2 regions of the Variovorax sp. YR266 genome follow, and region 2 is predicted to be linked to the other one. Evidence: riboswitches for the same ligand, from Rfam matches in the RefSeq annotation. Region 2 holds a riboswitch; the other holds the start of a gene.
What was found. Region 2 has a riboswitch for glycine ahead of gcvT (glycine cleavage system aminomethyltransferase GcvT). Riboswitches for the same ligand answer to the same signal wherever they lie in the genome.
Positions count from the first base shown of each region.

Region 1: linked by a shared signal. The riboswitch ahead of BLW48_RS25950 (D-amino acid dehydrogenase) and the one ahead of gcvT (glycine cleavage system aminomethyltransferase GcvT) in region 2 are both predicted to bind glycine.

Region 1 covers NZ_FNPM01000011.1:113,572-118,293, forward strand. The annotation lists gene BLW48_RS25940 (FIST signal transduction protein) at 1-493, shown strand, start outside; gene BLW48_RS25945 (hypothetical protein) at 800-2,419, shown strand; gene BLW48_RS25950 (D-amino acid dehydrogenase) at 2,398-3,717, opposite strand; glycine riboswitch at 3,810-3,926, opposite strand; glycine riboswitch at 3,930-4,030, opposite strand; gene rfbB (dTDP-glucose 4,6-dehydratase) at 4,147-4,722, shown strand, end outside.
Region 2 covers NZ_FNPM01000005.1:446,886-451,607, forward strand. The annotation lists gene BLW48_RS16485 (TRAP transporter large permease) at 1-128, shown strand, start outside; gene BLW48_RS16490 (L,D-transpeptidase Cds6 family protein) at 235-699, shown strand; gene BLW48_RS16495 (hypothetical protein) at 798-1,361, shown strand; glycine riboswitch at 1,395-1,485, shown strand; glycine riboswitch at 1,498-1,610, shown strand; gene gcvT (glycine cleavage system aminomethyltransferase GcvT) at 1,656-2,828, shown strand; gene gcvH (glycine cleavage system protein GcvH) at 2,887-3,258, shown strand; gene gcvP (aminomethyl-transferring glycine dehydrogenase) at 3,310-4,722, shown strand, end outside.

The DNA of each region.
Region 1 (4,722 bases), on a different contig from region 2:
CGGCCTGGCCGATGCCGGTAGCGACGGCATCCGCCGCACCGGCGACCTGGGCGCCGACGTGCTGGTGCGCCACATCATCGGGCTGGACCCGACGCGGCGCGGCATCGCCATTGCCGATGTGGCCGAGGCCGGCATGCGGCTGACCTTCTGCCGCCGCAACGCGCAGGCCGCGCGGGCCGACCTGATGCGCATCTGCGCGGAAATCCGCGAGGAGCTGGAGCCCGAGGAGCAGACGCTCGCCACCGCGCGCGCCGTGGCGGCGGGCGAGGCCGAGGCGGCGCCGCATCCCGCACGGCGCATCGCAGGGGCGGTGTACGTGAGCTGCTCGGGGCGCGGCGGGCCGCATTTCGGCGCACCGGGCGCTGAGTTGCAGATCGTGCGGCACGCGCTGGGCGACGTGCCGCTGGTCGGGTTCTTCGCTGCGGGCGAGATTGCCCGGCATCACCTGTATGGCTATACCGGGGTGCTGACGGTGTTCACTGCGGCGGATTGACAGGCGACGCGCGGTCGTCCGTTCGCTTGCCTCGGGCCCTGACCACCGAGGCGCCCCCTGAAATCGACTTGGCCCAAGTCGCGGCGAGACAGTACGCCAGCAACAAGATGCTCCCCCAACTTCGGGTCTTGGTTGGCGCGAATTCAGTCGCCTAACGAAGGGGTAATTGTTATTTGATGTAATCAAGTTGTCATAAAGACCGCTGGCGAAGCGCTGCGCGCGAAAGCCGGTGTATGAAAAATAATACTTTGGCGTTATTTTTAATGTCATGCTTCTACCCAAGTCGAGATCGAATTTCCCCGCGCGATGAGCTATTTGTCTTTTGATGAGGTCATTTTTCTGGATGATTTCTTTCGATCGGAAGAGGCTGGGCTTCAATCTCATCCATCCAATAGACGCTTTCTTCGGGGACTTTTTGATTTCGCGGGCCAATCTCTCGGTATTCCAATGCGCGAGGAGTACCCCACCTCCAATGGAGGGCGAATTCCTGTCGGGCTCATGATGGATTCGCTGGGTTTGCCCCGAGCGGTGGAAGGGTGGGCGAGCGCCGCCATTGCCGATCTGCAGCCTGCATTCAACGGATGTGAAGTTCGCGGATTTGGCGAACGGAGCCTGGTCATTGGATGGGGAATGCCTCCCTCACTGTTGAAATACATCGCTTCCCGCGGCGCGGTATTCATTGATGTGGAGGTGCATCCGCTGCGATTTTCCAGGCACCTCCAGCTGGGCGTGCGAACCAATAGCCGGCGGATTTCCCGCATTCTTTCGAAAATCCAAACTCCGGATGAGGCATTTCAAAGCGCAGCGATTGGAATGAAGGCGATGTTCTCGCGGCGAGGCGACGGTGCCTTGCTTTGCCGCGATTCCAGGGTGGGCGTTTTTTTGGGGCAGACGGAGGTTGACCTGGCCCTCGTCAGCAATGGCCGACTTGTGCGTCCAGCGGATGTCGCTGAGAGGGTTGCAGATCTCGCGGCTGAAGTGGACGTCCTGGCAATCAAGCCTCATCCGTATCAAGAAAATACGGTGCTGCTCGACGACCTGTTGAGGCGCATACCGAACGCGATAAAAATCGAATCCAATATCTACGCAATGTTTTGTGCCGAAAATATTGAATTCTTCGCAGGAATTTCATCGGGCGCATTAACTGAAGCGGAGTATTTTGGTCGCCGAAAAGAAATGCTCGCCGAGCCAGATAGAAATAACGCCGCGCATCTTCCAGATGGATGTACGGATTGGATTCCCGTTGGAAGCGAAATTGCCTCCCTTCCTGTGATGAGGGACATCGTCGGCCGAGTGCGCCTGCCGTTCTTTCTGATGCCCCGGAAGCGCTATTCCACAGTCATGTCGGCTGCAAACGCGGACATGGTGGATCGGGCATTCGGGTTTCGCTGGGGCCTTCAGCTCGACGCCGCGGGACTGCGCTCGAGCCCGAAGGTGGCGCTGGGCGAAGATGTCCAGTTCGGAAGCGGGAGCCCCTATGCGGGGGGGCTGTTGTCCGGCTGGCACGAGCCGGAAGTCTGGGGTGTTTGGAGTTCGGGGGAGAAGGCTGCCTTGCTGTTCGTGCTCGACACCACGAAGCTCCCTGCAACCGGGCAGCTACGAACTAGCGTGGCGGGTGCACTCTATCAACCGAGCGGGAGCACGCGGGTTGCACTGGAGGTCCAAATCAATGGCAGGGCTTGCCAGGCTGCCAGGGCGGGCGATTCACTGACCTTGTCCTGCGATCTGGATGTGCAGCAATTGCGCGCCAGGCCGTTCCTGGCTGTCGAGCTTGTCGTGAGCGGCGCCCACCGGCCTTGCGACATATCCGAAAGCGTCGACGCCCGCTGCCTCGGCTTCGGACTTCGGCTGTTGAAGGCCGAAGTGGTCGTGGCGAATGACAGTGAGGCTGCGAGCGTCTCGCTTCAGGATGCGCTTGTGGAGTGAGCGCGAGCCGCACCGGTGCGGCTCGCGGGAGCGATACCCGTGAACGCGAAATCCACCTCAGGCGCCAGCCCGCTCACGATCCGCGCGATCGACTTGCCCGAGCCGCAGGCATGCGTCCAGCCGAGCGTGCCGTGGCCCGTGTTGAGGAACAGGTTCGGCAGCCTGGTCTTGCCGATCAGCGGCACGTTGCTCGGCGTGGCGGGGCGCAGGCCGGTCCAGAACTGGGCCTGCGTGGTGTCGCCGGCGCCGGGGAACAGCTCTTCGACGCGGCGCACGATGGCCTCGCAGCGCACGCGGTTCAGGTCGCGGTCATAGCCGTTGAGCTCGGCCGTGCCGGCAATGCGCAGGCGGTCGCCCGACTCCGAGGTGTAGCGCGAGAACACGAGCTTGAATTCGTCATCCGTCAGCGAGACCTGGTGGGCCTTCGACGCGTCCTTGACGGGCAGCGTCACCGAATAGCCTTTGGCCGGGTAGATCGGCAGGCGAATGCCCAGCGGCGCGGCATACAGCGGGCTCAATGAACCCATTGCCAGCACGAAGGCGTCGCCGCGGATGCGCTGGAAGCGGCCTTCGCTATCGGTGGCTTCGACGTGATCGATGCTGCCGCCGGCTTCGCGCAGCGCGGTCACGGTGTGGCTCATCAGGAACTTCACGCCCGCCGCGGTGGCCAGGCCCACCAGTTCGCGCGCGAAGCGGTTGGCGTCGCCGGACTCGTCCTCGGCCGTGTAGGTGGCGCCGGCCAGCTTCGGGCGGATGTGGGCGAGGGCGGGCTCGATCTTCACGGCTTCGTCGGCCGAGATGACCTGGCGTTCGCAGCCCAGGGCGCGCATCTGCTCGGCGGGCGCGAGGGCGCCGTCGAACTCTTTTTGCGTCGTGTAGAAGTGCAGGATGCCCTGCGTGCGCTGGTCGTAGTTCAGGCCGGTGTCGCGGCGCAACTGTTGCAACATCGAGCGGCTGTATGTTCCGAGACGCACGATCTGCTCGATGTTGTGGCGGGTGCGCGCCGGCGTGCATTCGCGCAGGAACTGGAGGCCCCAGAGCCACTGGCGCATGTCGGCGCGGATGCGGAACAGCAGCGGGGCGTCTTCCTTGCCCAGCCATTGCAGCACCTTGAGCGGTGCGCTGGGGTTGGCCCAGGGCTCGGCGTGGCTGACGGAGATCTGCCCACCGTTGGCGAAGCTGGTTTCGGCGGCCGGGGTGGCCTGCCGGTCGATCACGGTCACTTCGTGGCCGAGTTGCTGGAGGTAGTAAGCCGAGGTCACGCCGAGCAGGCCGGCGCCAAGAACGATCACGCGCATTTCAAGTACCTTTGAGGTTGCAGCGCTTGAACGACGGGCGTGGTGTGCTATTGAATAAATAGCAAAGCAACCGGACGACCGTAGTCCAAGTTGCCGCTCCCCCTGTCCTCGGTACCTGAGAGATTCACCCGCTGCGCCCGCAGAGGGTTTGCTCCTTCGGTGCATCACGACCACGTTGGGCGGTGTGATGGCTCTCCAGACGGCGTTTCAGTTGGTGCAGTACAGGTCCCTTGTTCGGACCGACCTGAGCGTTTATGGGAGTTTGCGCCTTCGGTAGGGCCACCGGGGTGGCCCGCTCTCCTGCAGTGGGGCGATTGTAGGCGGGGCTTGCGCGGGCGCCAACCTTTGATTTCTCTCCTCTGGCCGAATGGGATAATCGCCTGTTGATTTGCCGCAAGGCGATCGTTCCATATATCAGCAGGGGACTTCATGATCCTGGTTACCGGCGGCGCTGGCTTCATTGGCGCCAATTTCGTACTCGACTGGATCGCCAACGGCGACGAGCCGGTCGTGAACCTCGACAAGCTGACCTACGCAGGCAACCTCGAGACCCTCGCGTCGCTCAAGGGCAACCCGAAACACATCTTCGTGCAGGGCGACATCGGCGACAGCGCCCTCATCGACCGCCTGCTGGCTGAGCACAAGCCGCGTGCAGTCGTGAACTTCGCCGCCGAATCGCACGTGGACCGCTCCATCCACGGCCCCGAAGACTTCGTGCAGACCAACGTGCTTGGCACCTTCCGCCTGCTCGAATCCGTGCGCGGCCACTGGAGCGCGCTGCCAGCCGAGCAGAAGACGGCCTTCCGCTTCCTGCACGTGTCCACCGACGAGGTCTACGGCTCGCTGTCGAAGACCGACCCCGCCTTCACCGAAGAGAACAAGTACGAGCCCAACAGCCCCTACTCGGCCAGCAAGGCTGCCAGCGACCACCTCGTGCGTGCCTGGCACCACACCTACGGCCTGCCGGTGCTGACCACCAACTGCTCCAACAACTACGGCCCCTTC
Region 2 (4,722 bases):
AGGTACCGATGTCGGCGCTGGTGAAGGAGCTGGTGCCGTTCCTTTGGGCGCATGGGGCTGTGCTGGTCATCCTGACCTTCGTGCCCGCGCTGAGTACGTGGCTGCCGCACGTGCTCGGGTTCAAGTAGCGGCCTGGGCTCCGGGGCCTGATCGGCCCGGTGAATCGGCGGATGTTCACTGCCAGAATCGGGCGACGGGCCAAGGGCCGACAACCGACAAGGAGGGGACTGCGCCATGAATCGATTCCTGAGCTGCCTGCTGGGCGGCGCCTTGCTGGCTCCGGCTGCCTTCGGCGCCCCGCCCGCAACGCCCGCCGCGGTACCAGCCCCCGTATCGGCAGCAGCGCCGGCCGATCCCGCCTCCAGCATCCGCGAAGTCGAAGCCGCCGTGCGCGCCTGGGCCGCGGCCTGGTCAGCCCGGGACGTGGTGCGCTACCTGGCCGCCTATGCACCCGACTTCACGCCGCCCCGAGGCCAGGACCGCAAGGCCTGGGAGGCGGACCGCCGCGCGCGCATTTCCGACAAGACGACCATCAGCGTGAGCATCGACAGCCTGGTCATCAGCGTCCAGGGGCAGGCGGCCAGCGCAAGCTTTCAACAGACCTACAGCGCCGACAAGCTGCGCGAGAAGAGCCGCAAGACGCTGGAATTGCAGCGCGTGGGCAACCAGTGGCTCATACGCAAGGAAAGCGCGGGCTGAAGGCCAGCCGCGATTGCCCCTGTAAGGCAAACGGTTCATGAAGATGTCACCACTTGCAACGATGCTGCAGCCCTCGATTCCCGAAAGCTGTGGCTGCCATGTTTCCCACCAAGACCGACAAGGCGCGCGACGAACTCCAGGGCGGACAGCGCACGCTCAGCCAGCGTGAGCGCGCCCTGCTGCTGATGGCCGATGGCCGGCGCTCGCTGACCGACTTCAGTCCGCTGTTCTCCAACCGGGTTGAAGCCGAACAGGCGATCCAGGCGCTGGTGCAGCGGGGCTACCTGCAGGCCCCACAAGCTGCTGCTGCTGCGGCACCGGCGCCCGCACCGGCAGCGGCCCCCGCCCGGCCCGCGCCTATCGCCGCCGCCGAGCCGATCCAGGTCGCCACCACCTCGGCCGACACCTTCGACGGCAAGCGCTCGCTGGCCACCACGCGTATGTTCCTGTTCGACATCTGCGAGCGCATGTTCGTGCGGCGCGACCCGAAGTTCGCGCTGCAGATGCGCGACGCCCTGCGCGAGGCCCGAGACCGCGAGGCGATGCTGACCATCGCCGCGCTGATGCTCACCGAGATCGAGAAAACCGCCGGGGTAGAGCGGGCCGAATCGCTGCGTGAGCGCATCGACAAGCTGCTGCCGCCGGCCGAAATCATCCACTGACGCAAAACCCCGGCCCCGCGCGATCCACTACACTCGCCAGGGTCAGGAGAGAGCCCCGCGTGCCGGGGCCGCCGAAGGCGCAGGGGTTTCCCGAACGCTCAGGCAAAAGGACTGACAAGGCGCCGGTGAACACCGGCGTTTCCTTGCTGGAGAGAGGCCGTTGCAGTGAAAACTGCCCATCGGCCCACCGAAGGAGCAAACCCCGATCGTGGGGCGAATCTCTCAGGTAAAGCGGACAGCAGGGGTGGCCCATGGCTTGCGTCATGGATTTCGTCTGCCCCTTTGGAGTGCCCCGTGGCTGCTTCTTCCGCCCCCGCTACCGAACTTCTCAAGACGCCGCTGCACGACCTCCACGTGGAGCTCGGTGCCCGCATGGTCCCCTTTGCCGGCTATTCGATGCCGGTGCAGTACCCCGCCGGCCTGATGGCCGAGCACAAGCACACGCGCGATGCGGCCGGCCTGTTCGACATTTCCCACATGGGCCAGCTGCGCCTCGTCGGCCCCGACGCCGCGGCCGCCTTCGAAACCCTGATGCCAGTCGACGTGATCGACCTGCCCGCCGGCAAGCAGCGCTACGGCCTGCTGCTGAACGACGAAGGCGGCATCCTCGACGACCTGATGTTCTTCAATGAAGGCAACGGCTCGATCTTCGTGATCGTCAACGGCGCCTGCAAGGTGGCCGACATCGCCCACATCCAGCAGAAGATCGGCAGCCGCTGCCAAGTGCAGCCCCTGCCCGACCACGCCCTGCTCGCGCTGCAGGGCCCGCAGGCCGCGGCCACGCTGGCGCGGCTGTCGCCCGGCATCGAGCGCTTCGTGTTCATGACGGGCGGTGCGGTGCAGATCGGCGGCATTGCCGCCTTCGTCACCCGCAGCGGCTACACCGGCGAAGACGGCTTCGAGATCTCGGTGGCCGCCAAGGACGCCGAGGCGCTGGCCCGCCTGCTGCTGGCCCAGCCCGAGGTCAAGCCCATCGGCCTGGGCGCGCGCAATTCGCTGCGACTCGAAGCCGGGCTTTGCCTCTACGGCAACGACATCGACACCACCACCACGCCTGTCGAGGCCTCGCTCAACTGGGCGATGCAGAAGGTGCGCCGCACGGGCGGCGCGCGCGAAGGCGGCTTTCCTGGCGCGGCAAAGATCCTCGCGCAGCTCGCCGTCGCGACCGCAGGCGCCGCCGGCCACACCGACCACGACACGCTGAAGCGCAAGCGCGTGGGCCTCGTCGCCCTCGAACGCATTCCGGTGCGCGACGGCACGGTGCTGCAATCTTTCGAAGGCCATGACATCGGCATCGTCACCAGCGGCCTGCTCGGCCCGACGGCCGACCGCTGCATCGCCATGGGCTACGTGGCCACCGCCTTCGCCGAGCCGGGCACGCGCGTGCAGGCCATCGTGCGCGGCAAGCCGGTGCCGATGGAAGTCTCGACGATGCCTTTCGTGCCCACCCGCTACTACCGCGGCTGAGCCTGGTCGACAGGCTAGGCTCTGCACCCCGATTCATTTTTTCCACGAGGAGTTTTCCATGAGCATCAAGTACACCAAGGACCACGAATGGGTGTCGGCCGAAGGCGACGCAGCCACCGTCGGCATCACCGTGCATGCGCAGGACGCGCTGGGCGACGTGGTGTTCGTCGACCTGCCCGAAGTCGGCAAGACCTTTGCGCAAGGCGAAGTTGCCGGCGTCGTCGAATCGGTCAAGGCCGCGGCCGACGTGTTCATGCCCGTGTCGGGCGAGATCACTGAAGTGAACGAGGCCCTGCGCGCCGACCCGTCGCTCGCCAACAGCGATCCGCTGGCCGCCGGCTGGTTCTTCAAGGTCAAGCTGAGCGAGCCCGCGCAGCTCGACGCCCTGCTGGACGCGGCCTCCTACGACAAGTTCGCCGCCGAATCCTGATCCGCTGAGTTCCTCAGCCACCTTCCTTCTTCTCCCCGAGCCCTCACCGCCATGCCGACGCCCGCCCTTCCCTCTTTGCAAGAACTAGAGAACGCCGAAGAATTCCTCGCCCGCCACATCGGCATCGATGCGGCGGACGAGGCGCGCATGCTGCCGGTGATCGGCTCGGAAACGCGAGCAGAGCTCATCGACGGCATCGTGCCCGCGGCCATCCGCCGCGCAAAGCCGATGCGCCTGCCCGCACCGGCAACCGAAGCCGATGCGCTGGCCGAGCTGAAGGTGATGGCGTCGAAGAACAAGGTGTTCAAGAACTTCATCGGCCAGGGCTACTACGGCACGCACACGCCGGGCGTCATCTTGCGCAACGTGCTCGAGAACCCCGCCTGGTACACCGCCTACACGCCCTACCAGGCCGAAATCTCGCAGGGCCGCATGGAAGCCCTGCTCAACTTCCAGACGATGGTGTGCGACCTCACGGGCATGGCCATCGCCAACGCCTCGATGCTCGACGAGGCCACGGCCGCAGCCGAGGCCATGACGCTGGCCAAGCGCAGCGTGAAGAGCAAGAGCAACGTGTTCCTGGTGTCGGGCGACTGCCATCCGCAGACCATCGAAGTCATCAAGACGCGCGCCGCGCCGCTGGGCATCGAAGTGAAGGTGAGCACCGTGTCGGAAACGCTGCCGCACCTGATGGTGAGCGGCGAGTTCTTCGCCGCGCTCGCACAGTACCCCGCCACCACCGGCCACGTGCACGACCTGCGACCACTCGCGGGCCACGCGCATCAGTGCGACGCCGCCCTCATCGTCGCGGCCGACCTGCTGGCGCTCACGCTGCTCGTCGCGCCCGGCGAATTCGATGCCGACATCGTCTGCGGCACCACGCAACGCTTCGGCATGCCGCTGTGCAACGGCGGCCCGCACGCCGCCTACCTGGCCTGCCGCGACGAATTCAAGCGCTCGCTGCCGGGCCGCCTGGTCGGCGTGAGCGTCGACACGCACGGCCAGCCCGCATACCGCCTCGCACTGCAGACGCGCGAGCAGCACATCCGCCGCGAGAAGGCAACGTCGAACATCTGCACCGCGCAAGTGCTGCCGGCCGTGGTGGCCAGCATGTACGCCGTTTACCACGGGCCCGACGGCCTCACGCGCATTGCGCAGCGAGTGGCAGCGCTCACGGCAATCCTCGCCAAGGGCCTCACGCAGATGGGCCGCGAGCCGGTCAACACCACCGCGTTCGATTCACTGACCATCCGCACCGGCGAAGACACGCCGGCGATCATCGAGCGCGCGCAAGCCGCCGGCGTCAACCTGCGCCAGCGCCTGCAGCAGCACCTGGGCATCTCGCTCGACGAGACCAGCACGCGCGCCGACGTCGAAACCCTGTGGAGCCTCTTCGCGCCCGCCGGCACGCAGGCGCCGCGCTTCGATGACCTGTCGGGCAGCACCACGCCGCTGATCCCCGAA